DNA from 4 places in the Streptomyces sp. NPDC014006 genome. Region 3 is predicted to be linked to each of the others. Evidence: riboswitches for the same ligand, from Rfam matches in the RefSeq annotation. Region 3 holds a riboswitch; each other region holds the start of a gene.

Region 1 (7,254 bases), on a different contig from region 3:
GCAGCAGCGCGGACACCGTGGCGGGCGGCAGGCGCGTCGCCCGTACGGCGTGTCCCTGGGGCGCGGATCCGGAGCCCTGGACGACGACCAGCGGCTTGGCGGCCGCGGTGCGCCGGGCGAGGCGGGTGAACTTGCGCGGGTTGCCGATGGACTCCAGGTACATCAGGACGACGTCGGTGTCCGGGTCGTCGTACCAGTACTGCAGGACGTCGTTGCCGGAGACGTCCGCGCGGTTGCCGGAGGAGACGAACGTCGACACGCCCGTGACGCCCGTGACGCCGCCGCCGCGCCGGTGCAGCCGGGACAGCAGGGCGATGCCGATGGCCCCGGACTGGGCGAACAGGCCGATGCGGCCGGGGCGCGGCATCTCGGGCGCCAGGGAGGCGTTCAGCCGGACGGCCGCCGAGGTGTTGATCACGCCGAAGGCGTTCGGGCCGATGATCCGCATGCCGTACGTGCGCGCCTGCCGGACGAGTTCGCGCTGGCGCTCGCGTCCCTCGGGGCCGCTCTCGGCGTATCCGGCGGAGATCACCACGAGTCCCTGCACGCCGTGCTCGCCGCACTCGGTGACGACCTGCGGCACATGGTCGGCGGGTACGGCGACGACGGCGAGGTCGACCGGACCCTCGATCTCCCGCACGGAGCGGTGGACGGGGACGCCGTCGAGTTCGGTGACGTCGGGCCCGAAGGCGCGGTTCACGGCGTGCAGACGGCCGGTGTAGCCGGCCTCGCGGAGGTTGGCGAGGATGCTGCGGCCGACGCCGCCGGGGGTACGACCGGCCCCGACCACGGCGACCGAGCCGGGCATCAGCAGCCGCTGCACGGAGCGGCCCTCGGCGCGCTGTTCGCGCGCGTACTGCACGGCGAGGGAGCGCTCGGTGGGCTCGAGATCGAACTCCAGGCGCACGACGCCGTCCTCGAAGCTGCGCTTCTGGGTGTACCCGGCGTCCGTGAACACCTTGATCATCTTGTTGTTGGCAGGCAACACCTCGGCCGCGAAGCGGCGGATGCCGCGCTCGCGGGCGACGGCGGCGATGTGTTCGAGCAGGGCGGAGGCGACGCCTCGGCCCTGATGGGCGTCCTGGACGAGGAAGGCGACCTCCGCCTCGTCGGCCGGTGCGGACGCGGGCATTCCGTTCACGCCGATCCGGTCGTAGCGTACGGTTGCGATGAACTCGCCGCCGATCGTGGCCGCGAGTCCCACCCTGTCCACAAAGTCGTGGTGTGTGAAGCGGTGGACGTCCTTCGCGGACAGACGCGGGTAGGGCGCGAAGAAGCGGTAGTACTTCGACTCGTCCGACACCTGCTCGTAGAAGCTGACCAAGCGGTCCGCGTCATCGACGGTGATGGGACGGATCCGCGCGGTGCCGCCGTCGCGCAGCACCACGTCGGCCTCCCAGTGGGCGGGGTACTCCTGCCTGTCCGACGCGCTCTGCATGGGGCCCAGAGTACGGCTCGCGTACGACAACGGCGCGGGGCACTCTGTGGAGGACGGATGCCGGGTCGAGGCCGCGGCCCGGTGATCGCGTCCGGAGGGGGTCGCAGACCTCTCCGGGCATGCTTCACCATATGGGAAACTGGTCTAGACAACCCTGAGAAACTGAAGGGCAGCAACACATGGCTGAGCGCCGCGTCAACGTCGGCTGGGCCGAGGGCCTCCATGCCCGCCCCGCCTCCATCTTCGTCCGAGCCGCCACGGCCGCAGGCGTCCCGGTGACGATCGCCAAGGCCGGCGGCACCCCGGTCAACGCGGCCTCCATGCTGGCCGTCCTCGGCCTGGGCGCCCAGGGCGGCGAGGAGATCGTCCTCGCCTCCGACGCCGAGGGCGCGGACGCCGCCCTGGACCGTCTGGCGAAGCTGGTCTCCGAGGGTCTCGAGGAGCTCCCCGAGACCGTCTGAGTCACGCCTGACCGTCCGAGTCACGCATAAAGAAGCCGCGTCGGCCTTTCAGGGCCGGCGCGGCTTCGCTTTTCCCGTCCACCATGAGGCGACGCGGACGGAAATTGACGGCACGAGGTAAAAGGCCAGCCCATGAAAAGGGCATCCCTTTCAGTGGGCGCGCATATCCCTCTCTTTGTATACGGCGCTCGTGTTAATGCCGTAGGCCCGACGTGTTTACGGGGTGTTGCGAACTTCTCACACGCTCGGGTCGGTCGCCGCCGAAGAAGCGCAGCCGATACGCGGCGGTGGAACGCTCGGTGTGCAGGGCGGCGACCGCACGCGCGCGTTCCCCGTCGCCACGCGCCACCGCGTCCGCGATCGCACCGTGCTCGGCCCAGGACCTGACGGGGTCGGCCGACGGCTCCACGGCGTACATCCAGGCGATCTTGTGGCGCAGCTGAGTGAGTGTGGCGGTCAGCGCCTGGCTGCCGCACGCCTGGACGAGCGTCTCGTGGAACCAGCCGCCCAGGGAGCGCAAGTCGTCGCCGGTGCCGTGCCTGGCCCGGTCCTGACCGAGCCGCACCAGGCCGCGCAGCACCTTCAGATGCGCCTCGGTGCGCCGCTGGGCGGCCCGCGCCACACCGAGCGGCTCCAGCAGCATCCGCATCTCCAGCAGGTCGGCCGCTTCCTGCTCGGTGGGCTCGGCCACGCACGCGCCCGCGTGCCGTCGCGTCACGACGAAGCCCTCGGCCTCCAGGGTGCGCAACGCCTCCCGCACGGGCACCCGGGAGACGCCGTACCGGCGCGCGAGGAGTTCCTCGGTGAGCCGGCTGCCGCGCTCATGGACACCGGCGACGATGTCGTCCCGGATCGCCGTGCACACCGAGTGCGCCGGAATACGCATGTCCGACCTCCGCCTTGAGCCCCGTGAAACGCCGACGATGGACGCGTGTTCCGTGACTCTATTCCAAGGGGGCCGAATTTCCGACGGCAGGCCGGATTCCATGGATATTTTTTGGTCACCTCGCCGGGGTTCTCCGGGACGAAGAGGCGGGTATGAAGAGGCGGGGACGAAGAGCCGGAAAACGGAGAAAGCCCCGGCGCGATGCGCCGGGGCTTCCCCGAGTGGGTGCCGTGCTCGGGTGTCAGACGTTCACGCCGTGCGCGCGCAGATAGGCGATCGGGTCCATGTCGGAGCCGTACTCGGGGCTGGTGCGCGCCTCGAAGTGCAGGTGCGGGCCGGTGACGTTGCCGGTCGCGCCGGACAGACCGATCTGCTGGCCGGCGACGACCTGCTGGCCGACCACGACATCGATCGACGACAGGTGCCCGTACTGGGTGTACGTGCCGTCGTGCATGCGGATGACGATCTGGTTGCCGTAGGCGCCGCCCCAGCCGGTCTCGACGACGGTGCCGTAGCCCACCGCGTGCACGGTGGTGCCGGTGGCGGCGTGGAAGTCGATGCCGGTGTGGTGGCCGGAGGACCACAGGGAGCTGCTGGCCTGGTAACCGGTGGAGACGTAGGAGTGCGCGATCGGGGCCACGAAGGTGGTCAGGCGCTTGCGCTCGGCCTCACGGGCGGCGCGCTCCTTGGCCTCGTGGGCGCGCTCGGCGGCGGCCTCGCGCGCGGCCTCCTCGATGGCCTTCTGCTCGGCGGCCTGCTTCTGGGCCTCCGCCTGGGCGTCGATCTGGGCGGCGAGCGAGTCGTCGACGCTGATCACGGGGAGCAGACCGGTCTGCTCGGCGGAGGTGTCGGCGGCGAGGGCGGGGGCCGCGAGGGTGCCGATGACGCCGGTGGTGGTGAGCGCGGCGATTCCGGCGGCCTGCGCGGTGGTGCGCTTCATCCGGCTGGGACGACGGTGCTTCCCGGTGGCGCTGACGAACGCCATGTGGTGGCTTGTCCTTTCCTTCCCTCTCGCCTACCGGGTTAGCTGACGGGTTCGGAGCAGGAAGGTCTCCTACGAGCACCCTCGCGGGCACCCGATTCACCCCAGGGACGTGTGGGTCCCCGGCTCCCCTGGCTCGCGCCGTACGGGGACTCGGCGATGACTGTCCGGTGCCGCGGGTGCGGCGCTATGCCTGACGGACAGCCCGGACGAAGCTACGGTGATCGGCCTTCAATCCTCAAACGAAACAGGAGTTTTGTAGCGCATCCCACAGGCCAGAAAGGCAACCTCCGCCCCAATTCGGGCATATGTGGGATGCGGCGCCTTCAATCACAAACAGACCCGGGGATACGGCAAGGGCCCTGGTGCTCCGTCAGACACCAGGGCCCCGCACGCGTGCGGCTACTCCGCGCTCACCACCGTGACGTCGCCGATCCCGAGGGCCTCGACGGGCTCCTTGATCTGCGCCGCGTCACCGACCAGTACGGTCACCAGACGGTTCACCGGGAAGGCGTTCACGACCGCCGCCGTGGCCTCCACGGTGCCGGTCGCGGCGAGCTGCCGGTACAGCGTCGCCTGGTAGTCGTCGGGCAGATGCTGCTCGACCTGGTCGGCGAGCGTGCCCGCGACGGCGGCCGCGGTCTCGTACTTCAGCGGTGCCACCCCGACGAGGTTCTGCACGGCGACGTCGCGCTCGGCGTCGGTCAGGCCGTCCGCCGCCAGGGTGCGCAGCACCGTGAAGAGGTCGTGCAGCGCCGGACCGGTGTTCGGCGTGTCCACGGAACCGCTGATGGCGAGCATCGCCGCGCCCGTGCCGTCGGGGGCGGAGCGCAGCACCTGGCTGAAGGCGCGCACACCGTAGGTGTAGCCCTTCTCCTCGCGCAGGACGCGGTCCAGGCGGGAGGTGAGGGTGCCGCCCAGGCAGTACGTGCCGAGCACCTGGGCGGGCCACACACGGTCGTGCCGGTCGGGGCCGATCCGGCCGATGAGCAGCTGCGTCTGGACGGCGCCGGGGCGGTCCACGATGACGACGCGGCCGGTGTCGTCAGCGGTCACCGCCGGCACGGGACGCGGCTCGGTGCGCGAACCCGTCCAGGCGCCCACGGTGTCACCGAGGAGGTCGTCGAGGTCGAGACCGGTCAGATCGCCGACGACCACCGCGGTCGCGGTGGCGGGGCGCACATGCCGCTCGTAGAAGGCGCGTACGGCGGCCGCGTCGACGGCTGCGACCGTCTCCTCGGTGCCCTGACGCGGGCGCGACATGCGGGAGTCCGCCGGGAAGAGCTCCTTGGACATCTCCTTGGCGGCGCGGCGGGCCGGGCTGGCCAGCTCGTGCGGGATCTCGTCGAGGCGGTTGCGCACCAGCCGTTCGATCTCGCTGTCGGCGAAGGCGGGCGCCCTGAGGGCGTCGGCGAGCAGGCCGAGGCCCTTGGCCAGCCGGGAGGCGGGCACCTCCAGGCTGAGGCGGACGCCCGGGTGGTCGGCGTGCGCGTCGAGGGTGGCGCCGGCGCGCTCCAGCTCGGCGGCGAACTCCTCGGCGGAATGCTTGTCCGTGCCCTCGGAGAAGGCGCGCGCCATGATCGTGGCGACGCCGTCCAGGCCGGCGGGCTCGGCGTCCAGGGGCGCGGCCAGGAGCACCTCGACGGCGACGACCTGCTGGCCGGGGCGGTGGCAGCGCAGCACCGTCAGGCCGTTGTCGAGCGTGCCGCGCTCGGGGGCCGGAAACGCCCACGGCCTGGCCTCGCCCGCCTGGGGCTGGGGGTGGAAGTCCATCGTGGCGAGCTCGGTCACTTGGCCGTCTCCTCGTTCTTGTCGCCGGCCTCTACGGTCGCTTCCTGCTCAGGGTCCTCGGGCACATCGGCGTCCGGTACGGCCTCCGGGGTCTTCGGCTCGTACACGAGCACCGCGCGGTTGTCGGGGCGCAGCCGGGCCTTGGCGACCTCCTGCACCTCCTCGGGCGTCACCTCGAGCACGCGCTGAACGGCGGTGAGGGCGAGCTGCGGGTCACCGAACAGGACGGCATAGCGGCACAGTTCGTCGGCGCGGCCGGCGACGGTACCGAGCCGGTCCAGCCACTCGCGCTCCAGCTGGGCCTGCGCGCGTTCCATCTCCTCGGCCGTGGGGCCCTCCGCGGCGAACCGGGCGAGCTCCTCGTCGATCGCGGCCTCGATGACCGGCACCTCGACGTCACCGGACGTCTTCACGTCCAGCCAGCCCAGGGAGGGCGCTCCGGCGAGGCGCAGCAGCCCGAAGCCGGCCGCGACAGCCGTACGGTCCCGGCGCACGAGCCGGTTGTACAGGCGGGAGGACTCACCGCCGCCGAGGATCGTCAGCGCGAGGTCCGCCGCGTCGCACGCGCGCGTGCCGTCGTGCGGCAGCCGGTAGGCGCCCATCAGGGCGCGCGCGGGGACCTCCTCGCGGACGACCTCGCGCAGCTGCCGGCCGATGACCTCGGGCAGCGTGCCGTCGCGCGGCTCGGGCTTGCCGTCGTGGGCGGGGATGGAGCCGAAGTACTTCTCGACCCAGGCGAGGGTCTGCTCCGGGTCGATGTCGCCGACGATCGACAGGACCGCGTTGTTCGGCGCGTAGTAGGTGCGGAAGAAGCGGCGGGCGTCCTCGAGGGTGGCCGCGTCCAGGTCCGCCATGGAGCCGATCGGGGTGTGGTGGTAGGGGTGGCCCTCGGGGTAGGCGAGGGCGGTCAGCCGCTCGAAGGCGGTGCCGTAGGGGACGTTGTCGTAGCGCTGGCGGCGCTCGTTCTTGACGACGTCTCGCTGGTTCTCCATGGACTCCTCGTCCAGGGCGGCCAGCAGGGAGCCCATGCGGTCGGCCTCCAGCCAGAGCGCGAGCTCCAGCTGGTGGGTGGGCATGGTCTCGAAGTAGTTGGTGCGCTCGAAGCTGGTGGTGCCGTTCAGCGACCCGCCGGCGCCCTGCACCAGCTCGAAGTGACCGTTGCCCTTGACCTGGGCGGAGCCCTGGAACATCAGGTGCTCGAAAAGGTGAGCCAGACCCGTACGCCCCTTGACCTCGTGGCGCGAGCCGACGTCGTACCAGAGGCACACCGCCGCGACCGGGGTCAGGTGGTCCTCGGAGAGCACCACGCGCAGGCCGTTGGCCAGGCGGTGCTCGGTTGCTGTCAGTCCGCCGGAGCCTGCCTCGGCTGTAGCCGTGTGACCCATGGGCATGTACGTCCCTTCCATCGCGGAAGCGGTCGTGAAACCGCGCGTTTCCTGCCGTCCTGCCACTGTATGCAAGTGTGCGGACCGGCGGCGAAGTTCCCGCACGAGGTACGCCGACAGCGAGATCGCGTAGCCTGCGGACGATCGTCGTGCGCGGGTCGGCACGGCCGGGGATCCGGCGCCCCGACTCGGGCGCTCCCCTACGGCCGCGCGATGCCGGAAGGCCGGGTGTTTGGGCGCCGCTTCACGCAGCCGGAGTCGGGTGCGCGGGCACTGCTTCGTACGCCGGGGCCGGGTCCGCGCCCGGCTTG
Region 2 (7,254 bases), on a different contig from region 3:
TCCACGCGGAGATCGAGGTGGCGAAGGACTTGCCGAGGAAGGGGCCGAGGGGGACGTACTCCCAGGCCTGGATGTCGCGGGCCGACCAGTCGTTGAGCAGGCACAGCCCGAAGACGTGGTCGCGGAAGTCACCGAGGGCGACCGGCTCGCCGAGCGAGGAGGGAGCGCCGACGACGAAACCGACCTCGGCCTCGATGTCGAGGCGGACGGACGGGCCGAAGACGGGCGCCGCATCGGCCGGGGCCTTGCGCTGGCCCGAGGGACGCACGATGTCGGTGCCGGAGACCACGACGGTGCCGGAGCGGCCGTGGTAACCGATCGGCAGGTGCTTCCAGTTGGGGGTGAGGGAGTCGGCGGCGTCGGGGCGGAAGATCTGGCCGACGTTCCGGGCGTGGTTCTCGGAGGCGTAGAAGTCGACGTAGTCCGCGACCTCGAAGGGCAGGTGCAGGGTCACCGAGGACAGCGGGTGGAAGAACGGTTCGACGGTCTCGCGGTGCGAGGGCACGGTGACCCACGCCGTCAGCGCACGCCGCACGTCGGACCAGGCGGTGCGGCCGGCGGCGAGGAGCGGGTTCAGCGAGGGCTGGGCGAGCAGCGCGGCATAGGGGGAGCCGAGCGCCATCGCCGCCGCGCCCGCGTCGAGCACGTGGTCGCCGAGCCGGACACCGACCCGCCGCTCGGCCGGAGAACCGGCGGGCGAGAAGACGCCGTACGGAAGGTTGTGCGCACCGAAGGGGTCGCCCTCGGAGACGTCGAAGGGGGGCATGCGGTGCCGCCTCGCTTTCGTGCACGTCGGACACGGCACCAGGGCCGTGCGATCCAGGTGGTCGCGGCACACGTTACGGCTGAGTCGGCTGTCTTGGGCAGTGTCTAAAGAGTCCGCAGTGTCCGCCATGTCCTTGTCGGGGGTGCCGATTCCGGCTCAGCATCCTTTGTGGGGAACACGGACGGAGGGCATCCGTTCCGCCGGGGGACACGTGGGGGACCGTGGCCGGCAGTGCCGCAAGCCTGCCGTTCCGGGCCGGCCGTGAAGTACCGGCCTCGATCGTGAAGTTCGGTCACCACCCGCTGCACCACGGCGGTGTCGGGGCGGTCCGCGGTCTGGGGCGTCTGGGCGTGCCCAAATACGCGATCACCGAGGACTCCTGCACCCCGGCCGCCGCCTCCCGTTGTCTGCGGCGCGCGTTCGTGTGGCCGACGACGGGCGCGGAGGGAGCGGGGCACCTGGTCGAAGGGCTGCTGCGGATCGGGCGCCGGATCGGGCGGCCGACCGTGCTGATCCCGGCCGGCGAGCAAGCACGGGCTGCACGAGCTGTGCGCGGAACGCGGCGTCCCCGGTCCGGCGGCCGCGTTCCCGCGGTGTACGACGACAGCGTGCCTTCGCTCCGGAGGCGCCGGATCGGGCGGTGAACGGGTGACCTGCGGGGTCCGTATTCTCTGATCATGGCCGCACCCCTCGCATATGCCCTCATCGCCACTGACCTGGACGGAACGCTGCTGCGCGGCGACGACACGCTCTCCGACCGGTCCCGGGCCGCGCTCGCGCGGGTGGCGGACGCCGGTGCCCTGCACTTGGTGGTGACGGGCCGCCCGGCGCCCCGGGTGCGGCCGCTGCTGGAGGACCTCGGCTGCACGGGGCTTGCGGTGTGCGGCCAGGGCGCGCAGGTGTACGACGCGGGGGCCGGCCGTCTGCTGTGGTCGGTGACCCTCGACCGGGAGCTGGCCGAGACCGCGCTCGGCAAGATCGAGGCCGAGGTGGGGGAGGTGTACGCCGCCGTCGACCAGGACGGCGTGGACGGGCTGACGCTGATCGAGCCCGGCTACCGGATGCCGCACCCGACGCTGCCGGCGGTGCGGGTCGGGCGGCGCGACGATCTGTGGGGCGAGCCGATCAGCAAGGTGCTGCTGCGCCATCCGGAGCTGTCCGACGACGAGCTGGCGGCGACGGCGCGCGCGGTGGTCGGTTCGCTGGCGACGGTCACCATGTCGGGGCCGGGGACCGTGGAGCTGCAGCCGTGCGGTGTCACCAAGGCGACGGGGCTCGCACGGGCGGCCGACCATCTCGGGCTGAGCGCCGGGCGGGCGCTGGCGTTCGGGGACATGCCCAACGACATCCCGATGTTCGCCTGGGCCGCCCGCGGGGTGGCCATGGCCAACGCCCATCCGGAGCTGAAGGCCGTGGCCGACGAGGTCACCTTGTCGAACGAGGACGACGGCATCGCCGTCGTCCTCGAACGACTCTTCGGGTGAGGCAGTGGCTCAGTACGCGCTGAACACGTTGTCGATCGAGCCGTAGCGGGCGGCCGCGTAGTTGCAGGCCGCGGTGATGTTGGCGATCGGGTCGTACGGGTCCATGGAGGTGCCGGACACGTGGTAGGCGAGGAACGTCGGGTCGATCACCTGGAGCAGGCCCTTGGACGGGGTACCGGCGGCCGCGTTGGAGTCCCACAGGTTGATGGCGGCGGGGTTGCCGGAGGACTCGCGAATGATGTTGCGGTAGATCCCGTCGTAGGTGCCCGGGATGCCGTGCTTGGACATGATGTCCAGCGACTGGCGGATCCAGCCGTCGAGGTTGTTCGGGTAGACCGAGTTGGCGGCCGTGATCACGGTGGCGCTGGTGGCCGGGGTGGCCGCGGAGGCGCTGGTCGCGCCGAAGAGCGGCAGCGCGAGGGCGGCGGCACCGGCGCCGGCGACGGCGAGGGTGCGGACGAGGCGGGACGTGCGGGTGCGGCGGTGCTGATCGGCAGCAGGCATGGCGAACTTCCTCTCCGGCGCCTACGAGGTGAGCTGTCGGGTTCGGGCTGGAGATGCCCGGCCGGCCGCGGATGCGGCACGGCTTCACCCCGAGCCGGTCCGGGGCGTCGTCGGGGCGACGACGTCCGGTTCGGCGACTTACCTGGGTCCCCCGCTCCTGCCGTACACGGATGAGTTGGTCCGATGGTGGATGCCGGACGGCGGCAGGATTAGGCGTCCATCCGACAGGCCGGGAAGTTATGCGAGAGCACATGCCGGGAACAAGTACTGGTTTCACCTATCGCCCTGGTTGACCTTGGTCGGGCTGTTTGGGGTGCTTGATCCTTTGCGATCGCCAAGGGTCAACTCGCTTGTGGGGACAGGCGAAATGCGGGGTAGACGCACCGAGGGCCGGTGAGGGGCGCGCGTGACCCAATTCACTGGTGTCACAGCTGCAACACATTTGCCGCCAAGACGACTAAGGTGAATCGGCTGATTAATTACGGCAAAGCGGGCAGTCGGGTCGTGTTGTGACGCGGTGGGGCGGGGTGGCTCGCGGAGGGTGGGGGTGGTCTTCGCGACGCGAGCATGGTTGATATCGGTACTTTTCAGCTGATCAGATTTGATCGATAAACATATCGGGCGTGATCCGATACCGCCTGGCCTGTAACCGTGGGCGCTATCGGTGATCGAAACGTGACCGGATACGCTGACTTGAGTGATGGCAGCGACCTATCGACAAACCGTGTAATCGCCTACCGGCACCAGCAGACAGGAGACCCCTCGTGACCGTCGTCGGGCCGTTCGGGCTTAGCGTGCGGGACCAGGCTCTCGAGGCCGATGTCCAGGCCGGATTGGCGGCTGTCGAGGAAGGGCTGCTCGAGGCCACCAAGAGCGAGGTTCCCTTCATCACGGAGGCCGCGCAGCACCTGGTGCGGGCGGGTGGGAAGCGGTTCCGGCCGCTCCTCGTGATGCTGGCGGCGCAGTTCGGCGACCCGTATGCGCCGGGGGTCGTCCCGTCGGCGGTCGTGGTCGAGCTGACCCACCTGGCGACGCTGTACCACGACGACGTCATGGACGAGGCCGCCGTACGGCGTGGCGTGCCCAGCGCGAACACCCGGTGGGGTAACTCGGTCGCCGTACTGACCGGCGACTTTCTCTTCGCGCGCGCCTCGCAGATCCTCGCCGACCTCGGGCCCGAGGCGGTGCGGGTGCAGGCACTGGCGTTCGAGCGGCTGGTCACCGGGCAGATCCTGGAGACCGCGGGGCCGCAGGACGGGCGCGACCCGGTCGACCACTACCTCGAGGTGCTCGGCGGCAAGACGGGCTCGCTGGTGGCGGTGTCGTGCAGGTTCGGCGCGATGATGTCCGGCGCCGACGAGACGGTCGTGGACGTGCTGACCCAGTACGGGGAGCGGCTGGGCGTCGCCTTCCAGCTGGCCGACGACGTGCTCGACATCGCCTCCGACTCGCACGAGTCCGGCAAGACGCCGGGAACGGATCTTCGCGAGGGTATCCCGACGCTGCCGGTGCTGCGGCTGCGGGAGCGGGCCGAGCGGCTGGGGCTGCCGGAGGACCGGGCGCTGTGCGAGCTGCTGGACTCCGATCTGAGCGACGACGCGCGACACGCGGAGGCGCTGACCGCGCTGCGTGCGCACCCCGCGCTGGAGCAGGCGCGGCGTGACACGGTCCGGTACGCCGAAGAGGCGCGGGCGGCGCTGGCGCCGCTGCGGGAGTGCGACGCCAAGGCGGCGCTGATGGAGCTGTGCGACGCGGTGGTGCACCGGGCGGGCTGACGGCAGCACCGGGCCGGCTGACGGCCGCACCGGGCCGGCTGACGGAATCCGTCCGGACCGTTCCCTCTTCTGCGGGCGACGGCCCCCACCCCTGGGTGGAGCCCGAACCCCCGCCCCCGTAGCTCCCCAGGTCCCCACCTCCCCTACGGGTAGGGGGACCTGATCCCTCGCCACGTCATACCCCAGAAGTACATGCAGTTGCGTCCACGGAGTGACGCTTCCCGGCGGCCGATTTGGTCTCATGGAAAGCACGGAAGACACCACTCCTCACCGATTCGGGTGAGAATGGCGGCTTGGGGTGGGGCCCGCCGGGAGTACACGCCGCGGGTCACGGGACGGACAGCCGCCGCCGACGACGGAGGTAGCGCACACATGGCACCGTATGGAAGCGATGACAGGGCGACGGCCGTGCAGGAGCCGGCCGGCTCGCCGGGCGGGGGGCGTCGCAGGGCCGCGCGGTACGTCGTGCCCGCGACCGTCGTGGGCGTGGCCGCCGCGACGATCGGGATCGTTCCCGCGCTCGCCAGCTCCGGCGACCCGGATCTGCCGAAGATCACCGCGCAGCAGCTCATCGAGAAGATCGCGGCGTCGGACGTCCAGCAGATGTCCGGCACCGTGCGGATCACCACCGACCTGGGGCTGCCCGACTTCGGCGGGCTCGCGGGCGGTCTCGGCGGGAAAACGGGCGGCGCGGGTGACGGCTCGGCCGCCGACCCGTCCGCCAAGGTCACCGAACTGGCCACCGGCACGCACACGTTGCGGGTCGCGGCCGACGGGCCGGACCGGCAGAAGGTGTCGGTGCTGGAGGACGCCGCCGAGTACAGCCTCATCCACAACGGCAAGGACATCTGGGGCTACGACAGCAAGTCCAACGAGGTGTACCACGCCACCTCGGACGACACCGGGAAGGACCACCGCAAGGGCGCCCGGGGCGCGGACGACTTCTCCGGCACGCCCAAGGAGTTTGCCGAGCAGGCCCTCAAGGCCGTCGACTCCACCACCGCCGTCACGGTGGACGGCACCGCCCAGGTCGCCGGCCGCGACGCCTACAAGCTGCTGATCAAGCCCAAGCAGTCCGGCAGCACCGTCGGCGGCATCACCATCGCCGTGGACGCCAAGACCGGCGTGCCGCTGAAGTTCACCCTGACCCCGAAGAGCGGCGGCGCCGCCGTGGTCGACGCCGGCTTCACGCAGGTCGGCTTCGCCCGACCGGCCGCCTCCACCTTCGACTTCGCCCCGCCCAAGGGCGCCAAGGTCACCGAGGGCGGCGACCGTGAGCACCCGAAGGGAGACCTCCACAAGGGCGAGGGCCCGCTGACGGGCGGCCTCCCGCAGCACCTCCTGCCCACACCGGGCGGGGAGCCGGGCAAGGGTCTCGACGGCGCCAAGGTCCTCGGTGAGGGCTGGAACGCGATAGCGGTCTTCAGCACCGGCGCCGAGGGCGGCGTGCCCTCCGGCAGCGAGGTGGGCGGCGACCTCGGCGGCTTCCTGGACTCGCTCGGTGACAAGGTCTCCGGCAAGTTCGGCAAGGGCACGGTGTTCTCCACCCGCCTGGTGAACGCCCTGATCACCGACGACGGCAAGGTCTACGTCGGCGCGGTCACCAAGGACGCCCTCGTCAAGGCCGCCGACGCGGGCAGGTAGGCCGGCGGGACACCAACGACCCACGGGAAACGATCGGGGAGCCGATGGACGACGCGCCCGCCGCACGGGGTGAGCAGGAGCCGGACGACGAGTACGTCATCCACACCCGCGCCCTCACCAAGCGCTACCGCGGCGGGCAGCTCGCCGTCGACGGCCTGGACCTGACCGTCCCGGCGGGCAGCGTCTTCGGCTTCCTCGGTCCGAACGGATCGGGCAAGACCACCACCATCCGCATGCTGATGGGCCTCATCGAGCCCACCTCCGGCGCCGCGCGCGTGCTCGGGCAGCCGATGCCCCGGGCCGTCCGCTCGGTACTGCCGCAGGTCGGCGCGCTGATCGAAGGGCCCGCGCTGTACGGCTTCCTCTCCGGCCGGGACAACCTGCTCCGCTACGACGCCGCCGACCCGACCGCCGACCCGCGCACCCGGCGCACGCGGGTCGCCACGGCGCTGGAGCGGGTCGGGCTGACGGCCGCCGCCGGAAAGAAGGCAAGGGCGTACTCGCTGGGGATGAGGCAGCGGCTGGGGCTCGCCGCCGCGCTGCTCCAGCCCCGCCGCCTGCTCGTGCTGGACGAGCCGACCAACGGGCTCGATCCGCAGGGCATGCGCGAGATCCGGGCGCTGGTGCGGGAGCTGGCGTCTGACGGCACAACCGTCTTCCTCTCCTCGCACCTCCTCGACGAGATCGAGCAGGTGTGCACGCACGCCGCGGTGATGGCGCGCGGGCGTCTCATCGTCCAGGGCGCGGTCTCCGACCTGGCGGCGCGGGCGCGCGGGCGGCTGGTGGTGACCACGCCGGACGTCTCCGACGCCGCCCGGGTGCTGAAGGAACAGGGGGTCGGGGACGTCGTCGTGGCGGAGGACCGGGTGACGGGTGAGCCGCCGGAGCGGGAGCCGGCCGACATCAACGCGGCGTTGGTCGCGGCGGGGATACGGGTGCGGGGCTTCGGGGTGGAACGAGCTTCGCTGGAGGACGCGTTCGTGGCGCTGACCGGGGAGGGCTTCGATGTCGCAGGATGACAACGCCAGGACCGCCGGGACGACCGCGACCACAACCACCACCGGCACCACAACCACTACGG
Region 3 (7,254 bases):
CCCGCTCACCTGCGCGCCGCTCGTGCCGGCCGACGGGCCGTCGTGGACGTCGGTGTTCGGCGACGAGATCGTGCGGATCGGCGAGGAGCGGGACGACGTCGTCGCGATCACGGCGGCCATGCTGCACCCGGTGGGCCTCGGCGAGTTCGCCGCCCGCTTCCCGGACCGCGTGTGGGACGTCGGCATCGCCGAACAGCACGCGGCCGTCTCCGCGGCCGGCCTGGCCACCGGCGGACTGCACCCGGTCGTCGCGGTCTACGCCACCTTCCTCAACCGCGCCTTCGACCAGCTGCTGATGGACGTCGCCCTGCACCGCTGCGGGGTCACCTTCGTCCTCGACCGGGCCGGCGTCACCGGGGTCGACGGGCCCTCCCACAACGGCATGTGGGACATGTCCGTCCTCCAGGTCGTGCCCGGCCTCAGGATCGCCGCGCCGCGCGACGCCGACCAGCTGCGCGCCCAGCTGCGCGAGGCCGTCGCCGTGGACGACGCTCCGACCCTGGTCCGCTTCCCGAAGGAGTCCGTCGGCGCGTCGATCCCGGCGATCGACCGCGTGGGCGGCCTCGACGTGCTGCACCGCTCGGCCGGGAGCCCGCAGGTCCTCCTGGTCGCGGTCGGCGTGATGGCGCCCGTGTGTCTGCAGGCCGCCGAGCTGCTGGCGGCCCGGGGCATCGGCTGCACGGTCGTCGACCCGCGCTGGGTCAAGCCCGTCGACGCGGCGCTGCCGGGCCTCGCGGCCGAACACCGGCTGGTTGCCGTCGTCGAGGACAACAGCCGCGCGGCGGGCGTCGGCAGCGCGGTGGCCCTCGCCCTCGGCGACGCCGACGTGGATGTGCCGGTACGGCGCTTCGGCATCCCGGAGCAGTTTCTCGCCCACGCCAAGCGCGGTGAGGTGCTGGCCGACATCGGCCTCACCCCCGTCGAGGTGGCCGGCCGGATCAGCGCGAGTCTGGCCGTGAGGGACCTGGACGGCCCAGTCAAGGAGAGTGAATGACCACCGAGTTCGACCTCGGCGCCCTGCTCGCCGAGCGTGGAGCCGAACGCTACGAGCTGCACGCGCGGTACCTCAACCCGCAGCTTCCGCGCATGCTGCGCACCATCGGCTTCGACAAGGTCTACGAGCGCGCCGAGGGCGCCCACTTCTTCGACGCCGAGGGCAACGACTACCTCGACATGCTCGCCGGGTTCGGGGTGATGGGCCTCGGCCGCCACCACCCCGTCGTCCGCAAGGCGCTGCACGACGTGCTCGACCTCGGCCTCGCCGACCTCACCCGTTTCGACTGCCAGCCGCTGCCCGGCCTGCTCGCCGAACGGCTGCTCGCGCACAGCCCGCATCTGGACCGGGTGTTCTTCGGCAACAGCGGCACCGAGGCCGTCGAGACGGCCCTGAAGTTCGCCCGGTACGCCACCGGCAAGCCGCGCGTCCTGTACTGCGACCACGCCTTCCACGGGCTGACCACCGGCTCGCTGTCGGTCAACGGCGAGTCCGGCTTCCGGGACGGCTTCGCCCCGCTGCTGCCCGACACGGCTGTCCCCCTCGGCGACCTCGACGCGCTCGCGCGGGAGCTGCGCAAGGGCGACGTCGCCGCCCTGATCGTCGAGCCGATCCAGGGCAAGGGCGTGCACGAGGCCCCGCCCGGCTATCTGCGCGCCGCGCAGGAGCTGCTGCGCCGCCACAAGGCGCTGCTCATCGCCGACGAGGTGCAGACCGGCCTCGGCCGCACCGGCGACTTCTACGCCTACCAGCACGAGGACGGCGTCGAACCCGACCTGGTCTGCGTCGCCAAGGCCCTCTCCGGCGGCTATGTGCCGGTGGGCGCCACCCTGGGCAGGGAGTGGATCTTCAAGAAGGTCTACTCGTCCATGGACCGCGTCCTGGTCCACTCGGCGAGCTTCGGCTCCAATGCCCAGGCGATGGCATGCGGCCTCGCCGTACTGTCGGTCATGGAGCAGGAGCAGATCGTCGCCGGGGTGCGCAGGACCGGCGAGCTGCTGAGGTCCCGGCTCGCCGCGCTGACCGAGAAGTACGAACTGCTCGCCGACGTCCGCGGCCGAGGCCTGATGATCGGCATCGAGTTCGGCCGGCCCGCCTCGCTGAAGCTGCGCAGCCGCTGGACCATGCTCCAGGCCGCCCGTAAGGGCCTGTTCGCACAGATGGTGGTCGTGCCGCTGCTCCAGCGGCATCGGATCCTCACCCAGGTCTCCGGCGACCACCTCGAAGTGATCAAGCTGATCCCGCCGCTGATCATCGACGAGGCGGACGTGGACCGCTTCGTCGACGCCTTCACCGCCGTGATGGACGACGCGCACAGCGGCAACGGGCTGATGTGGGACTTCGGCAAGACGCTGATCAAGCAGGCCGTGACGAACCGGTAGCGGCACACGGCGGGCCGGGCCGGGCCGGGTGGGTGAGCCGCGCGGGCAGTGGCAGACTTTGCCTCTGAGGCAACAAATTTGCCACAGAGGCAAGCCTGCGGCTGAATGGGGACATGAGTTCCTCCGAGTCCCCTGCGGAACCGGCCGGCGGCCTGCCCGCGGTGGCCCCGCAGCTGCGGTCCCTGCGCCGCCGCGCCGGCCTCACCCTGGAGGCCGCCGCCCGCGCCGCCGGACTCTCCCCGGCCCATCTGTCCCGCCTGGAGACCGGGCAGCGCCAGCCCTCGCTGCCGATGCTGCTCGCGCTGGCCCGTATCTACGGTACGACCGTCTCGGAGCTGCTCGGCGAGAGCGTCGCCGAGCGGGACGCCGTGGTGCGCGGCTCCGACATGGAGCCGACGGCGGCCGGCGGCTGGACGTACCGGCAGGCCGGCGCGCCGGGCCGCGGTATGCAGGCCCTGCGGGTGCAGGTGCCCTATGGCGCGCAGGGTGACATCGTGCGCGTACACCCCGGCGAGGAGTGGCTGTACGTCCTGACCGGACGGCTCAGGCTGCGCCTGGGGGACACCACCCACCGGCTCGGCCCGGGGGACAGCGCGCACTTCGACTCCATGACCCCGCACCGGATCGCCGCCGACGACCCCGCCGGTCTGGAGCTGCTGTTCGTCCACACCCTGCTGCAGAGCCCCACGGCCACGCTGTGCCTGGGGCCCGCCCACCCTGGAGAGGCGCGATGAGCAACGTCGAGGAGAAGTTCCCCCGGACCCTGTGGATCCGGCTCATCATCTACATCGCCGTCGGCCATGTCCTGGCCGGCTTCGTCTGGCTGCTGTTCGAGCTGGGCGCCCGGCAGTAGGCCCCTCGGCGGGCACGGCGGGCACGGCCGGCCGCGCGGTCGCTTCCGCAGCTCAGTCGAGCAGGCGTGCCCGCAGCCGCTCCCGGGTCTCGGGGGTGAGCCGCAGTCCCTGCTCCAGGTAGGCGTCGACGCCGCCCCAGGTCTCCTCGATGGTCTCCAGCGCCGCAGTGAGGTACTCGGCGCGCGCGTCGAAGAGCGGGCTGAGCAGCTCCATCACCTCGGGCGTGTAGGCCGACTCGGCCGAGCCGCTGCGGCGCACCTTGTAGCGGCGGTGCTTCTCGTTGGACTTCAGGTAGTCCTCGACGATGGCGTCCTTCTCCACGCCCAGGGCGAGCAGGGTGACCGCTATCGACAGGCCCGCGCGGTCCTTGCCCGCGGCGCAGTGCATCAGGGCCGGGACGTTGTCCTCGGCGAGCGCGTGCAGCACCCGGGAGTGCTCGGCGGTGCGCTCCTTGATGATCGTGCGGTAGGAGGCGATCATCCGGTTCGCTCCCTTGCCGTCGGCGAGGATGCCGCGCAGCTGCTCGAGATCGCCGTCGCGCACCATCTTCCAGAACTCGGCGCCGTCCGCCGGGTCCGACAGCGGCAGATTGACGTTGCGCACGCCCGGCAGCTCGACGTCCGGCCCCTCCAGCGTCTGGTCGGCCGCGTTGCGGAAGTCGAAGATCGTGTGCAGCCCCAGGGTGGCGAGGTACGCCGCGTCCTCGGGCGTCGCGTGAGCGAGGTGGCCGCTGCGGAACAGCACGCCGTGCCGCACCCGCCGACCGTCGATCGTGGGAAGTCCGCCCACGTCTCGGAAGTTGCGCACTCCGGCCAGCTCGGGTTCGGTCGACGGCACCTGCTGCGTCACGAAGGGCTCCTCCCGCTCGTACCCGCCGACGCGGCTCGAATGGCCGACGGGCTGCCCTTCGACGATACGACATGGATTCCCGGGGCAACCGGTTGCACCGGCCTCCCGACCGAGGTGTACGAATGGGCTGGTAATCCCTCGGCGTCACATCTGGGCTTTCTGCCCGAATTGGCCTCTTGTTCCCAACTCGCGTGGAAATAGGGGTCACTGGAAGGTGAGCGCGTGAGGAGCGTCATAACCGTGACCGTCCGTCGTACGTCATGTCCACGTAATGGCGGTGGATTTGCTGGTGAATTGACGAGCTGACAGCAGATCGAATTCACGCAGTGTGACGGCGGATTCCCTCATTGGATCACGATAAACGCCCGTTCACGCAACCTCCTGCTTGTCCCTGTGCGTCCTGCTCGCTTACGTTCCCACCGAATCCGGACGGACGCCGAATCCTGCCGCCGTCCGGCGCACCGCACCCACCCACCCGACGCACGGCAGGAGCGGGGGACCCACAGGTACGACCGCCTGTTCCGGTTCCCGGAACGGCTATGGGGTGAAGCCGCACCCAGCGGCCGGGCATCTCCAGCCCGAACCCGACAGCTCACCTCGCAGGCGCCGGAGAGGAAAAGCGCCATGCCCGCAAAGGGTAAGCACCGTCGTCCGAAGACCCAGCGTCTCGCCCGCACTCTCGCCGTCGTCGGCACCGGTGGCGCCGCGCTCGCGCTGCCGCTCATGGGCGCCGCCGGAGCGCACGCCGCCACGCCGCAGAGCGCCGCCCAGTCGGTGTCCGCCAAGGCCGTCCAGAGCCTGCCGTCCGCCGAGAAGAAGGCGACGCGGTCCGGGGTGCGCCTCTACACCGTCAAGTCCGGCGACTACCTGTCGAAGATCGCCGACGAGCAGCATGTCGCCGGCGGCTGGAAGAAGCTGTACGAGGACAACCGTGAGGTCGTCGGCAGCGACCCGTCGCTCATCCACCCCGGTCTGAAGCTGACCCTCGGCAAGAAGGCCGCCGTGGCGCACAAGGCCGCCCCGTCGCACAAGAGCGAGGCGCCCGCGCACAAGTCCGCCGCCAAGCCCGCGAAGGCCGCCGAGCCCGCCCGGTCGACGAGCACCGCCGCCGGCTTCACCCTCCCGGTCAGCGGCGCCACCATCGGCACCGCCTACCACACCGCCGGCAGCATGTGGGCCAGCGGCTACCACACCGGCGTCGACTTCGTCGTCCCGACCGGCACCACCGTCAAGGCCGTCGGCGCGGGCACCGTCGTCTCCGCCGGCTGGGGCGGCGCCTACGGCAACCAGGTCGTCATCAAGCTGAACGACGGCTACTACGCCCAGTACGCCCACCTGTCCCAGCTCTCCGTCTCGGCCGGCCAGACCGTGACCGCGGGCCAGCAGCTCGGCCTGTCCGGCGCGACCGGCAACGTGACCGGCCCGCACCTGCACTTCGAGATCCGCACCACGCCGGACTACGGCTCCGACGTGGACCCGGTCGCCTACCTGCGCGCCCACGGCGTCACCGTCGGCTGACCCCGCGCCGCCCCGGCGGCCACCCGTCTGACACGCCACCAAGGCCGGACCCCGATCCACGGGCGTCCGGCCTTCGGTGTGTCCGGCCCCTCGATGTGTCCGGACCGGCCGGGGTTTTCCGGCCGGAGCGCTTATTCCCGACACGGCCGGACATGTGGAGTGGCTTATCTCACCGCCCGTCAACCCTTGCCTACGGTCGCGTAAGTCACATTCGAGGGTGAATCATGGACTGCTGTGGCAGACGATTCGAAGAGTGACAGCAGAGCAGTGATCGGGTCGTACGTGGCGGTGGGGGACAGCTTCACCGAGGGCGTCGGTGATCCCGGCCCCGACGGGCAGTTCGTGGGCTGGGCCGACCGTTTCGCCGTACTCCTCGCCGACCGGCGACCCGAAGGCGACTTCACCTACACGAACCTCGCAGTACGCGGCAGACTCCTCGACCAGATCGTGGACGAGCAGGTCCCGCGGGCCGTCGAACTCGCCCCCGACCTCGTGTCGTTCTGCGCCGGCGGCAACGACATCATCCGGCCCGGCACCGACCCCGACGAGGTCGCCGAGCGGTTCGAGAGGGCGGTCGCGCAGCTCGCCGCGGCGGCCGGCACGGTCATGGTGACGACCGGCTTCGACACCCGGGGCGTCCCGCTGCTCAAGCATCTGCGCGGCAAGATCGCCACGTACAACGGGCACGTCCGGGCCATCGCCGACCGCTACGGCTGCCCGGTACTCGACCTGTGGTCGCTGAAGTCCGTTCAGGACCGCCGCGCCTGGGACGACGACCGGCTGCACCTGTCGCCCGAGGGGCACACGCGCGTGGCGCTGCGGGCCGGCCAGGCGCTCGGCCTGAGGATCCCGGCCGACCCCGAGCAGCCCTGGCCGCCGCTGCCGCCGCGCGGCACGCTCGAGGTCCGGCGCGACGACGTGCACTGGGCGCGCGAGTACCTGGTGCCGTGGATCGGCCGGCGGCTGCGCGGCGAGTCCTCCGGCGACCATGTGACCGCCAAGGGCACCCTGTCACCGGACGACATCAAGATGCGGATCGCTGCGGTCGCCTGAACCGCGCGGCGAGGGGCGGGCCGCGGCGGCACCGCCCCTCGGCCCGCCGTCAGGTCGGGAACTCCCCGTACCAGCTCCCCTGCACGAGGTGGGTCGGCAGATACGGCGACGACGTGTCCACCGGGAAGCCCGCGTCGTACGCCAGTGAGGCCAGCGCCAGCGGGCCGAGGGCGACCAGCGCGCGCGGGTCGCAGGAGCCCTCCCAGTAGCGGCCGTGGTGCGCGAGCGCCTCGGCCAGGGCGGCCGCGAACTTCTCCTGATCGCGGGCGATGAACCGGTGGAACAGCGCGATCGGCTGGTAGTCGACCAGGTTCAGGAGATCGCCCGGCGTGCGGGTCGCCACCTGCGGGTCGGACGTCTGGATCGTGGTGACCAGCCGGTCGGCGACCTCGTCCATGGGGCGCCGCAGCACGAAGGCCTGCAGCGTGCCGATCCAGTGGAAGAGGTAGTCGTCCGCCTCACCGGCCCGGCGCAGCCGCTCCACCGGCACCTGGCTCAGCCTCGTCAGCCGCTCGCCCTCCCGGCACACCAGCGCCAGCCAGAACGCCTCCAGCCAGGCCCGGCCGTCGCCCTGCGGAGCGTCCGGCGTTGCGAACAGCGCGGA
Region 4 (7,254 bases), on a different contig from region 3:
GTGCAGCGCGGCCGGGAGAACGGCATTGCGGTGCGCGAGCTGGGCGCGTCCCAGATCGCCGAGTACGAACCGGAGGTGCGCGGCCTCGCCGCGATCCATGTCGGCACGACCGGGATCTGCGACTTCGTCGCCGTCGCCCGGCAGCTCGCAGAGGCCTCCGGCGCGAAGATCCACTACGGCGCACAGGTCGTCCAGGTCGACCGGCGGCCCTCGCTCGGCGTCGCCGTGCGCACGGCGGACGGCGATGTCGTCCGCGCCCGCGTCCTGGTGAACTGCGCCGGGCTGTACTGCGACGAGGTGGCCCGGCTCACCGGCGACGACCCCGAGGTGCGGATCGTCCCGTTCCGTGGGGAGTACTACGAGCTGGCGCGCCCGGAGCTGGTGAAGGGCCTGGTCTACCCGGTACCGGACCCGGCGTTCCCCTTCCTCGGGGTCCATCTGACCCGGGGCATCGACGGCGGCGTCCACGTGGGCCCCAACGCGGTGCCGGCCCTGGCCCGCGAGGGGTACGGCTGGGGGGTCGTCCGGCCGCGGGAGCTGGCGGGGACCTTGGCCTGGCCCGGCTCGTGGCGGATAGCCCGCCGCCACTGGCGGTACGGCGCGGGTGAGCTCAGGCGGTCGGTGTCCAAGGGAGCGTTCGTGGACGCGGTACGACGGCTGCTGCCTGCGGTGGAGGAACGGGACCTGGTGCGCACGGATCCGGGGGTACGGGCGCAGGCGGTCCTACGGGACGGAACGCTGGTGGACGACTTCCTGATCCGTGAGGGAGCACGCACCGTGCACGTCCTGAACGCCCCGTCCCCGGCGGCCACGGCATCCCTGCCGATCGGAAGAGAGGTGGCGCGCAGAGCACTGAAGGCTCTCGCGGAGGCGTGACCGACGTGACTGCAGCCGACCCAGGCGCGGGGAACCGCGCGACCGGCCCTCACCCACCCGCACACGCCCGACGACCCGCACCCAACCCCACAAGCCGCGCCCCGCACACCGCCGCGCGCCTCCGTACAATCGATCCCACTGTGTCTGACTCCCTCAACGCTCCCGAAACCCACCGGCCCACCCCCGCAGCGGATCCCGGCGTCTCCGTGCGGCACACCCGGGCCACGGGTGAGCCGCGGTTCCCGGACGGGCCGAAGGCCGACCCCGCCGGGTCGCACTTCGAGCGTCGCATCCGCAGCTTCCAGCCGCGCCGCAGCCGGGTCACCGCCGGGCAGGCGGACGCCCTGCAGCGGCTGTGGCCCAAGTGGGGGCTGGACATCGACGGGCAGCGCACCCTCGACCTGACCGAGCTGTTCGGCAACGACAGCCCCGTCGTGCTGGAGATCGGCTTCGGCATGGGCGAGGCCACCGCGCAGATGGCCGCAGCCGACCCCGGCACCAACATCCTCGCCGTGGACGTGCACACCCCCGGCCAGGGCAATCTGCTGAACCTCGCCGACCACCACGGCCTGTCCAACATCCGCGTCGGCAACGGCGACGCGATCATCCTGCTGCGCGAGATGCTCACCCCCGACGCGCTGGACGGCCTGCGCGTCTTCTTCCCGGACCCGTGGCCCAAGAAGCGGCACCACAAGCGCCGGCTGATCCAGCCGGAGTTCCTCACCCTCGCCGCGACCCGGCTGAAGCCGGGGGCGATCCTGCACTGCGCCACGGACTGGGAGCCCTACGCCGAGCAGATGCTCGAGGTACTCACCGCGCACCCCGACTTCGAGAACACCCAGCCGGACGGCGGCTTCGCGCCGCGCCCCGCCTTCCGGCCGCTGACCCGTTTCGAGGGCCAGGGCCTGGACAAGGGCCACGTCGTGAACGACCTGCTCTTCCGCCGCGTACCGCATCCGCGGGACGACCAAGATCCGGACTGACGCCACCGTCAACGTCGCGAGCGACGCTCTCCCTCGTTAGGGTCAATGCCGTGGCCACGAGTCCCCCGTATCCGACATACCCCAGCGGCCCCGGCGACGGTGCGCTCCATCACCCGCACTGGTGGCAGCGCAGAGGGGTGCGGTACGGCGCGCTCATCACGCTGCTCGCCCTGTCCGGTCTGGTCATCCTCGCGCTGGTGCGCGAGCAGACCGGCACCGAGGGCTTCCTGGTCGGGCTGGGGCTCGCCGTCTTCCCCGTACCGCTGCTGCTGACCGCCTTCCGCTGGCTGGACCGGGTGGAGCCCGGCCCCTGGCGGAACCTGCTGTTCTCGTTCGCCTGGGGCGCCTGCGCGGCGGCCCTGATAGCGATCGTCGCCAACAGCTTCGCGACGAAGTGGATAGCGACGGCGACCGCGGACCCCTCGGGCGCGGACACCCTCGGCGCGACGGTGATAGCGCCGATCGTGGAGGAGTCGGCGAAGGCCGCCGCCGTCCTGCTCGTCTTCCTCTTCCGCAGACGCGACTTCACCGGGATCGTCGACGGCGTGGTGATAGCCGGCGTCACCGCGACCGGCTTCGCGTTCACCGAGAACATCCTCTACCTCGGCACCGCCTTCGGCACCGACCAGCTCACCGGCGGCCGGGGCATAGCCTCGGTCACCGCGGCGACCTTCTTCGTCCGCGTGATCATGTCGCCGTTCGCGCACCCGCTGTTCACCACCATGACCGGCATCGGCTTCGGCATCGCCGCGCTGTCCGGCGGCGGCCGGCGCCTGCGCCGCGTCCTGCTCCCGCTGGGCGGACTACTGCTCGCCATGGGCATGCACGCCCTGTGGAACGGCTCGGCGTCCTTCGGCCCGTTCGGCTTCTTCGCCGTGTACGGCGGTTTCATGATGCCCGCGTTCGGGCTGCTGACCTGGCTGGTGATCTGGACCCGGCAGCGTGAGCTGCGCACCGTGCGCGAGGAGCTGCCCGCCTACGTCGCCGCGGGCTGGCTCGCGCCCGCCGAGCCGTTCGCGCTGGGCTCGATGCGGGCGCGCCGCATGGCCCGCGAGTACGCCGCCCACCACCTGGGCAAGCCGGCCGCCAAGGAGGTCGCACGCTACGAGGCCTACGCGACGTCTCTGGCGTTCCTGCGGCACCGGGGCCGCCGCGGCCGCGCCGGCGCCGACTTCGTCGTACGGGAAAGGGAGCTGCTGAACGAGGTGTGGCGGCTGCGGGCGCTCGCCCGGCCGGCGCTGGAGTACGCGGCCCGGGCGGCCGCGCCCCCGGTACCTGTGATGCTGCCCTGGCCCGCGCAGCCGTGGCCCGGTCCCGGGGCGGCGCGGCCGTACCTGCCGTACGCCGGGCAGGCGGGGTACGCGGGGTACGCCGGGTACGGAGCCCATCCGGCGTACCCGGCGTACAACCCCTACCGGTCGTAGCAGCCGCAACGGCAACCGTCACCGAGCGCCGCGGACGCCGGAGAGCGTCGGTCAGGCCGACGCCCGCGTCAGCCGTGCCAGCTCCGCTTCCGTCAGGGTCAGCTCCGCCACGCTCAGCAGCGCCGGGAGCTGGTCCGTGGTGCGGGCCGAGGCGATGGGGGCGGCGACCGTCGGCTGCGCGGCGAGCCAGGCGAGGGCGACCGTGGCCACGGGGGCGTCATGGGCCTGGGCGACCTCGTCCAGGGCGGTGAGGACCGCGCGGCCGCGCTCGGAGTTCAGGTGCTGCGCGGCGCCGCCCGCCCGCGGGCTGTCCACGCTCGCCCCGGGCCGGTACTTGCCGGTGAGGAAGCCGGAGGCCAGCGCGTAGTACGGGACGGCGGCGAGGCCGGCGCCGGCGGCGACGTCCTGGAGGTCGCCCTCGTAGGTGTCGCGCGAGACGAGGTTGTAGTGCGGCTGGAGCGCCACGTACCGGGCGAGGCCCTCGCGGTCGGAGAACTCCAGGGAGGCCCGCAGGCGCTCGGCGGAGATGTTGGAGGCGGCGATATGGCGGACCTTGCCGGCCTTCACCAGCTCGTCCAGGGCGCCGATGATCTCCTCGACCGGCACCTCGGGCTGGTCGTAGTGGGTGTAGTAGAGGTCGATGTGGTCGGTGCCGAGGCGGCGCAGAGAGGCGTCGGCGGCGGCCTTGATGTTCGCCGCGCTCAGTCCCCGGTACTCGGGGTGCTGGCTGACCTTGGTGGCGATGACGACGTCGTCGCGGTTGCCCCGGGCCTTGATCCAGCTGCCGATGATCGTCTCGGACTCTCCGCCCTGGTTGCCCTCGGCCCAGGCGGAGTAGGCGTCGGCGGTGTCGATGAAGTTGCCGCCGGCGGCGCTGTAGGCGTCGAGGACGGCGAAGGAGGTCGTCTCGTCGGCGGTCCAGCCGAAGACGTTGCCGCCGAGGGCGAGCGGGAAGACCTCGAGGTCGGACGCACCGAGCTTGCGAAGAGCAGTCATGCCCCGTTTCAACGCCCCGGCGTCATCGGCCCATTCCGCACGGAAACCAACAGCGGGCAAACACTTGGGCGCACACGAACCGGCAGCCCTGACGTCGGGGGGTGTGCCGTCAGGACCGCCGGGGATCGGGAGCCGGACGAGGTGTCAGGGGTTGAGGCCCTTGTCCTGCAGCCACGCCATGGGGTCGATGCCGGAGGCCTGCCCGTCGGGGTGCACCTCCAGGTGCAGGTGCGGGCCGGTGACGTTGCCGGTGGCGCCCACGCGGCCGATGACGTCCCCGGTGGCGACCTTCTGCCCGACGCTGACGCTGATCGACGACTGGTGGCAGAACCACAGCTCGGTGCCGTCGTCGAGGGTGAGGATCGTGCGGTAGCCGTAGGAGCCGGCCCAGCCCGCCTCGGTGATGGTGCCGCTGTGAACGGCCTTGATCAGCGTGCCGGTGGGGGCGGCGAAGTCCAGGCCGGTGTGGTAGCCGGAGGCCCACATGGAGCCGGCCTGCCCGAAGCGGGAGGTGAGGGTGTACGAGGAGGTCGGCAGCACGTACTGCTTGGCGAGCTCGGCGAGGCGCTCGGCCTCGGCCTTCTTCTTCGCCTCCTCCTCCGCCTTCTCCTTCGCGGCGGCGGCCTTGGCGGCGGCCTCCTTCTCGGCCTGCGCGGCGGCCTCGGCGGCCTGCTTGACGACAGCGGCCTCGGCGGCGGTCTGCGCCTTGACGTCGACCTGGACCTGCTGCGACTCGGCCTGCGCCATGATCCGGTTGCGCAGCGTCTCACCGGCGCCGGCGGCCTGCTGCCCGTCGTCGGTGATGACGCCCATGTCGGTGAGCGGGGTGGCGGAGCCCTGGGGCCGGTCGTCCTCGTGGTCGGAGATCAGCGAGGCGACCGAGGGCAGGTCGGGCATGGAGATGGAGACCGGCGGCTTGCCGGTCTGCGCGCTGGCCATACCGCCCGCGCCGACGGCGGCGATAACGCCGACGCCGAGGACGGTGGAGCTGCGGGCGAGTCCGCCGCGCTGCTTGGCGACGCGGTGCCGGCCGCGGACGGGACGGACGGACTCCTCGGTGGGATTCCACTCCTCCCAAGGGCCCTCGTCGGTGCGGTGGCCGCCGTAGACCAAGGTCTCGGGGCCCTGCTGGTTCGGCACGGACGGGGCTGTCGGGGCAGGCCGGTTGGACGCCACGCGGGCGTACTCCTTTCCTTCCGTCTCGCCTACCGGGTTAGCTGACGGGTTCGGAGCAGGAAGGTCTCCTACGCGCGTATACCGGCCGTCGATCGACGGCGGCTGACGCGAGATTCACCCCAAAGTGGTGGTTCCCCGGTTCCCTACGGGATTCGGCGCGTGAGCGCGGAGCCGTCTCTTGTGACGGCTGGGACGACCGCGCTGCGTTATCGAACGTTAATAGACCGGGTAGCCGGATTCCAAGCCGTTCGTCTTGATCATTAACATTCTTGGCCTGGACTTTCACGCCACGACCGGCCCAAAAGGGGCGACTTGACCGCCCCTCAGGCGTCACGTCCAAAACCTTGTTTCGGTGATGGTGCATCAATTGTTATGCACAGGGCGCTCGTCCGCTCACACATGGTGACCTTCACGGTCGGCGTACGGCGAGCAGCGCCATGTCGTCCGCCATGCCGCCGCCGGAGTGCCGCCGGACATCCTTCGCGACGGCGGCGAGCAGGGCGCCGGGCTCGGTGACGACACGTCCGGTGAGTCGCGCCTCGACGTCGTAGAAGCGGCCGTGGCGGTCGCGGCTCTCGGAGAGGCCGTCGGTGTACAGCAACAGCGTGGCGCCGCCGGGAAGCGCGGCCTCCTCCGAGCGGTCGGGCCAGGGGGCCAGCTCGCCCATGCCGAGCGGCAGCGCGGGTTCGGCGGGCAGCAGCGTGCGCAGGGTGCCGTCGGCGTACAGCAGCACCGGCGGCGGATGGCCGCGGTTGAGGACGCGGACCACCCAGTCGCCGTGCGGGAGTTCGGCGAGGACGGCGGTGGTGAACCCCTCGAACGCGTCCAGCCCGTCGCGCCGGGCGCCCTCCCGGGCCAGCGCCTGCTCCAGCCGCTGGGCGACCGCCTCCAAGGTGGCCTCCTGCTCGGCGGCCTCCCGGAACGCCCCGATGACCACGGCCACGGCGGCGACCGCGCCCATCCCCTTGCCGCGCACGTCCCCGACGATCAGCCGGACACCGTACGGGCTGTCCTGAACGGCGTACAGATCGCCGCCGATGAAGGCGTCGGCGCGGGCGGCCTCGTAGCGGGCGGCGATCTGGAACACGCCGATCTGCTCGGCGGGTTCGGGCAGTACGGCGCGCTGGGCGGCCTCGGCGACCTCGCGCGCGGAGGCGAGCTGCTCGCTGCTGCGGCGCGCGAGGGCGTTGATCAGGACAGCCAGGACGGCGACCGTGGCGACCGTCACCAGCTCGGTGACGGCGTCCGTGTGCCAGACGATGCCGATCGTCAGGTGCAGGCCGAGCACGACGGCGACGGCGGCGAGCCCGGTGAGCACGGTGCCGCGGCGGCTGTAGAGCGGGGCCGCGACCAGGGGCGCGGCGGTGAAGAAGGGGGCCGCGGTGAAGTCGGACGGGGTGCAGTAGTCGTAGACCGCGCCGGCGGCGATCAGCAGCGCCGGCAGGATCCGGACGAAGGCCCGCGCGACGGAGATCCTCCGGCCCTCCTCGGGCCGCGGCTCCCCACCGCCCCAAGGGCCTGCGTCCGGCACAGGGTCACCTGGCAGCCGCACGGCGGCACCGGGGGCGCGTGCGCCGGGGCTGAGATCGAGGGCGGGGGCGCAGCCGCGGGCCCCGGGGTCGGTCCCGGCGTCGGGAACCCACCCGTCGGCCAGGGAGTCCCTCCCGGCCTCGGGAACGCGCCCAGCGGTTCGGGGGTACGGCCCGTCGTCCGTCGCGTCACCAGGCCGCACCGCTCGTCTCCCACCGTCCCTGTCGGTCGTCGTCCCGCCCGTCCAGGTTTGCCGGTGCGGGCGCGGA

What was found. Region 3 has a riboswitch for cyclic di-AMP ahead of ACF1GV_RS07365 (peptidoglycan DD-metalloendopeptidase family protein). Riboswitches for the same ligand answer to the same signal wherever they lie in the genome.
Region 1: linked by a shared signal. The riboswitch ahead of ACF1GV_RS32315 (M23 family metallopeptidase) and the one ahead of ACF1GV_RS07365 (peptidoglycan DD-metalloendopeptidase family protein) in region 3 are both predicted to bind cyclic di-AMP.
Region 2: linked by a shared signal. The riboswitch ahead of ACF1GV_RS27265 (transglycosylase SLT domain-containing protein) and the one ahead of ACF1GV_RS07365 (peptidoglycan DD-metalloendopeptidase family protein) in region 3 are both predicted to bind cyclic di-AMP.
Region 4: linked by a shared signal. The riboswitch ahead of ACF1GV_RS15145 (M23 family metallopeptidase) and the one ahead of ACF1GV_RS07365 (peptidoglycan DD-metalloendopeptidase family protein) in region 3 are both predicted to bind cyclic di-AMP.

Annotation. Positions count from the first base shown of each region.
Region 1 covers NZ_JBICAJ010000011.1:231,006-238,259, forward strand. The annotation lists gene ACF1GV_RS32300 (GNAT family N-acetyltransferase) at 1-1,438, opposite strand, end outside; gene ACF1GV_RS32305 (HPr family phosphocarrier protein) at 1,618-1,899, shown strand; gene ACF1GV_RS32310 (GntR family transcriptional regulator) at 2,093-2,785, opposite strand; gene ACF1GV_RS32315 (M23 family metallopeptidase) at 3,027-3,770, opposite strand; cyclic di-AMP (ydaO/yuaA leader) riboswitch at 3,783-3,936, opposite strand; gene ACF1GV_RS32320 (M16 family metallopeptidase) at 4,170-5,558, opposite strand; gene ACF1GV_RS32325 (M16 family metallopeptidase) at 5,555-6,949, opposite strand.
Region 2 covers NZ_JBICAJ010000008.1:292,115-299,368, reverse strand. The annotation lists gene fahA (fumarylacetoacetase) at 1-766, opposite strand, end outside; partial or broken gene ACF1GV_RS27275 (ATP-grasp domain-containing protein) at 1,009-1,360, shown strand; gene ACF1GV_RS27270 (HAD family hydrolase) at 1,444-2,250, shown strand; gene ACF1GV_RS27265 (transglycosylase SLT domain-containing protein) at 2,260-2,754, opposite strand; cyclic di-AMP (ydaO/yuaA leader) riboswitch at 2,760-2,942, opposite strand; gene ACF1GV_RS27260 (polyprenyl synthetase family protein) at 3,519-4,529, shown strand; gene ACF1GV_RS27255 (outer membrane lipoprotein carrier protein LolA) at 4,902-6,173, shown strand; gene ACF1GV_RS27250 (ABC transporter ATP-binding protein) at 6,218-7,192, shown strand; gene ACF1GV_RS27245 (ABC transporter permease) at 7,179-7,254, shown strand, end outside.
Region 3 covers NZ_JBICAJ010000002.1:194,593-201,846, reverse strand. The annotation lists gene dxs (1-deoxy-D-xylulose-5-phosphate synthase) at 1-994, shown strand, start outside; gene ACF1GV_RS07385 (aspartate aminotransferase family protein) at 991-2,376, shown strand; gene ACF1GV_RS07380 (helix-turn-helix domain-containing protein) at 2,490-3,110, shown strand; gene ACF1GV_RS07375 (DUF6126 family protein) at 3,107-3,229, shown strand; gene ACF1GV_RS07370 (tyrosine-protein phosphatase) at 3,282-4,079, opposite strand; cyclic di-AMP (ydaO/yuaA leader) riboswitch at 4,545-4,698, shown strand; gene ACF1GV_RS07365 (peptidoglycan DD-metalloendopeptidase family protein) at 4,704-5,597, shown strand; gene ACF1GV_RS07360 (SGNH/GDSL hydrolase family protein) at 5,865-6,650, shown strand; gene ACF1GV_RS07355 (immunity 49 family protein) at 6,700-7,254, opposite strand, start outside.
Region 4 covers NZ_JBICAJ010000003.1:628,238-635,491, reverse strand. The annotation lists gene lhgO (L-2-hydroxyglutarate oxidase) at 1-876, shown strand, start outside; gene trmB (tRNA (guanosine(46)-N7)-methyltransferase TrmB) at 1,017-1,859, shown strand; gene ACF1GV_RS15155 (PrsW family intramembrane metalloprotease) at 1,910-3,283, shown strand; gene ACF1GV_RS15150 (aldo/keto reductase) at 3,335-4,279, opposite strand; gene ACF1GV_RS15145 (M23 family metallopeptidase) at 4,424-5,455, opposite strand; cyclic di-AMP (ydaO/yuaA leader) riboswitch at 5,467-5,623, opposite strand; gene ACF1GV_RS15140 (PP2C family protein-serine/threonine phosphatase) at 5,865-6,986, opposite strand.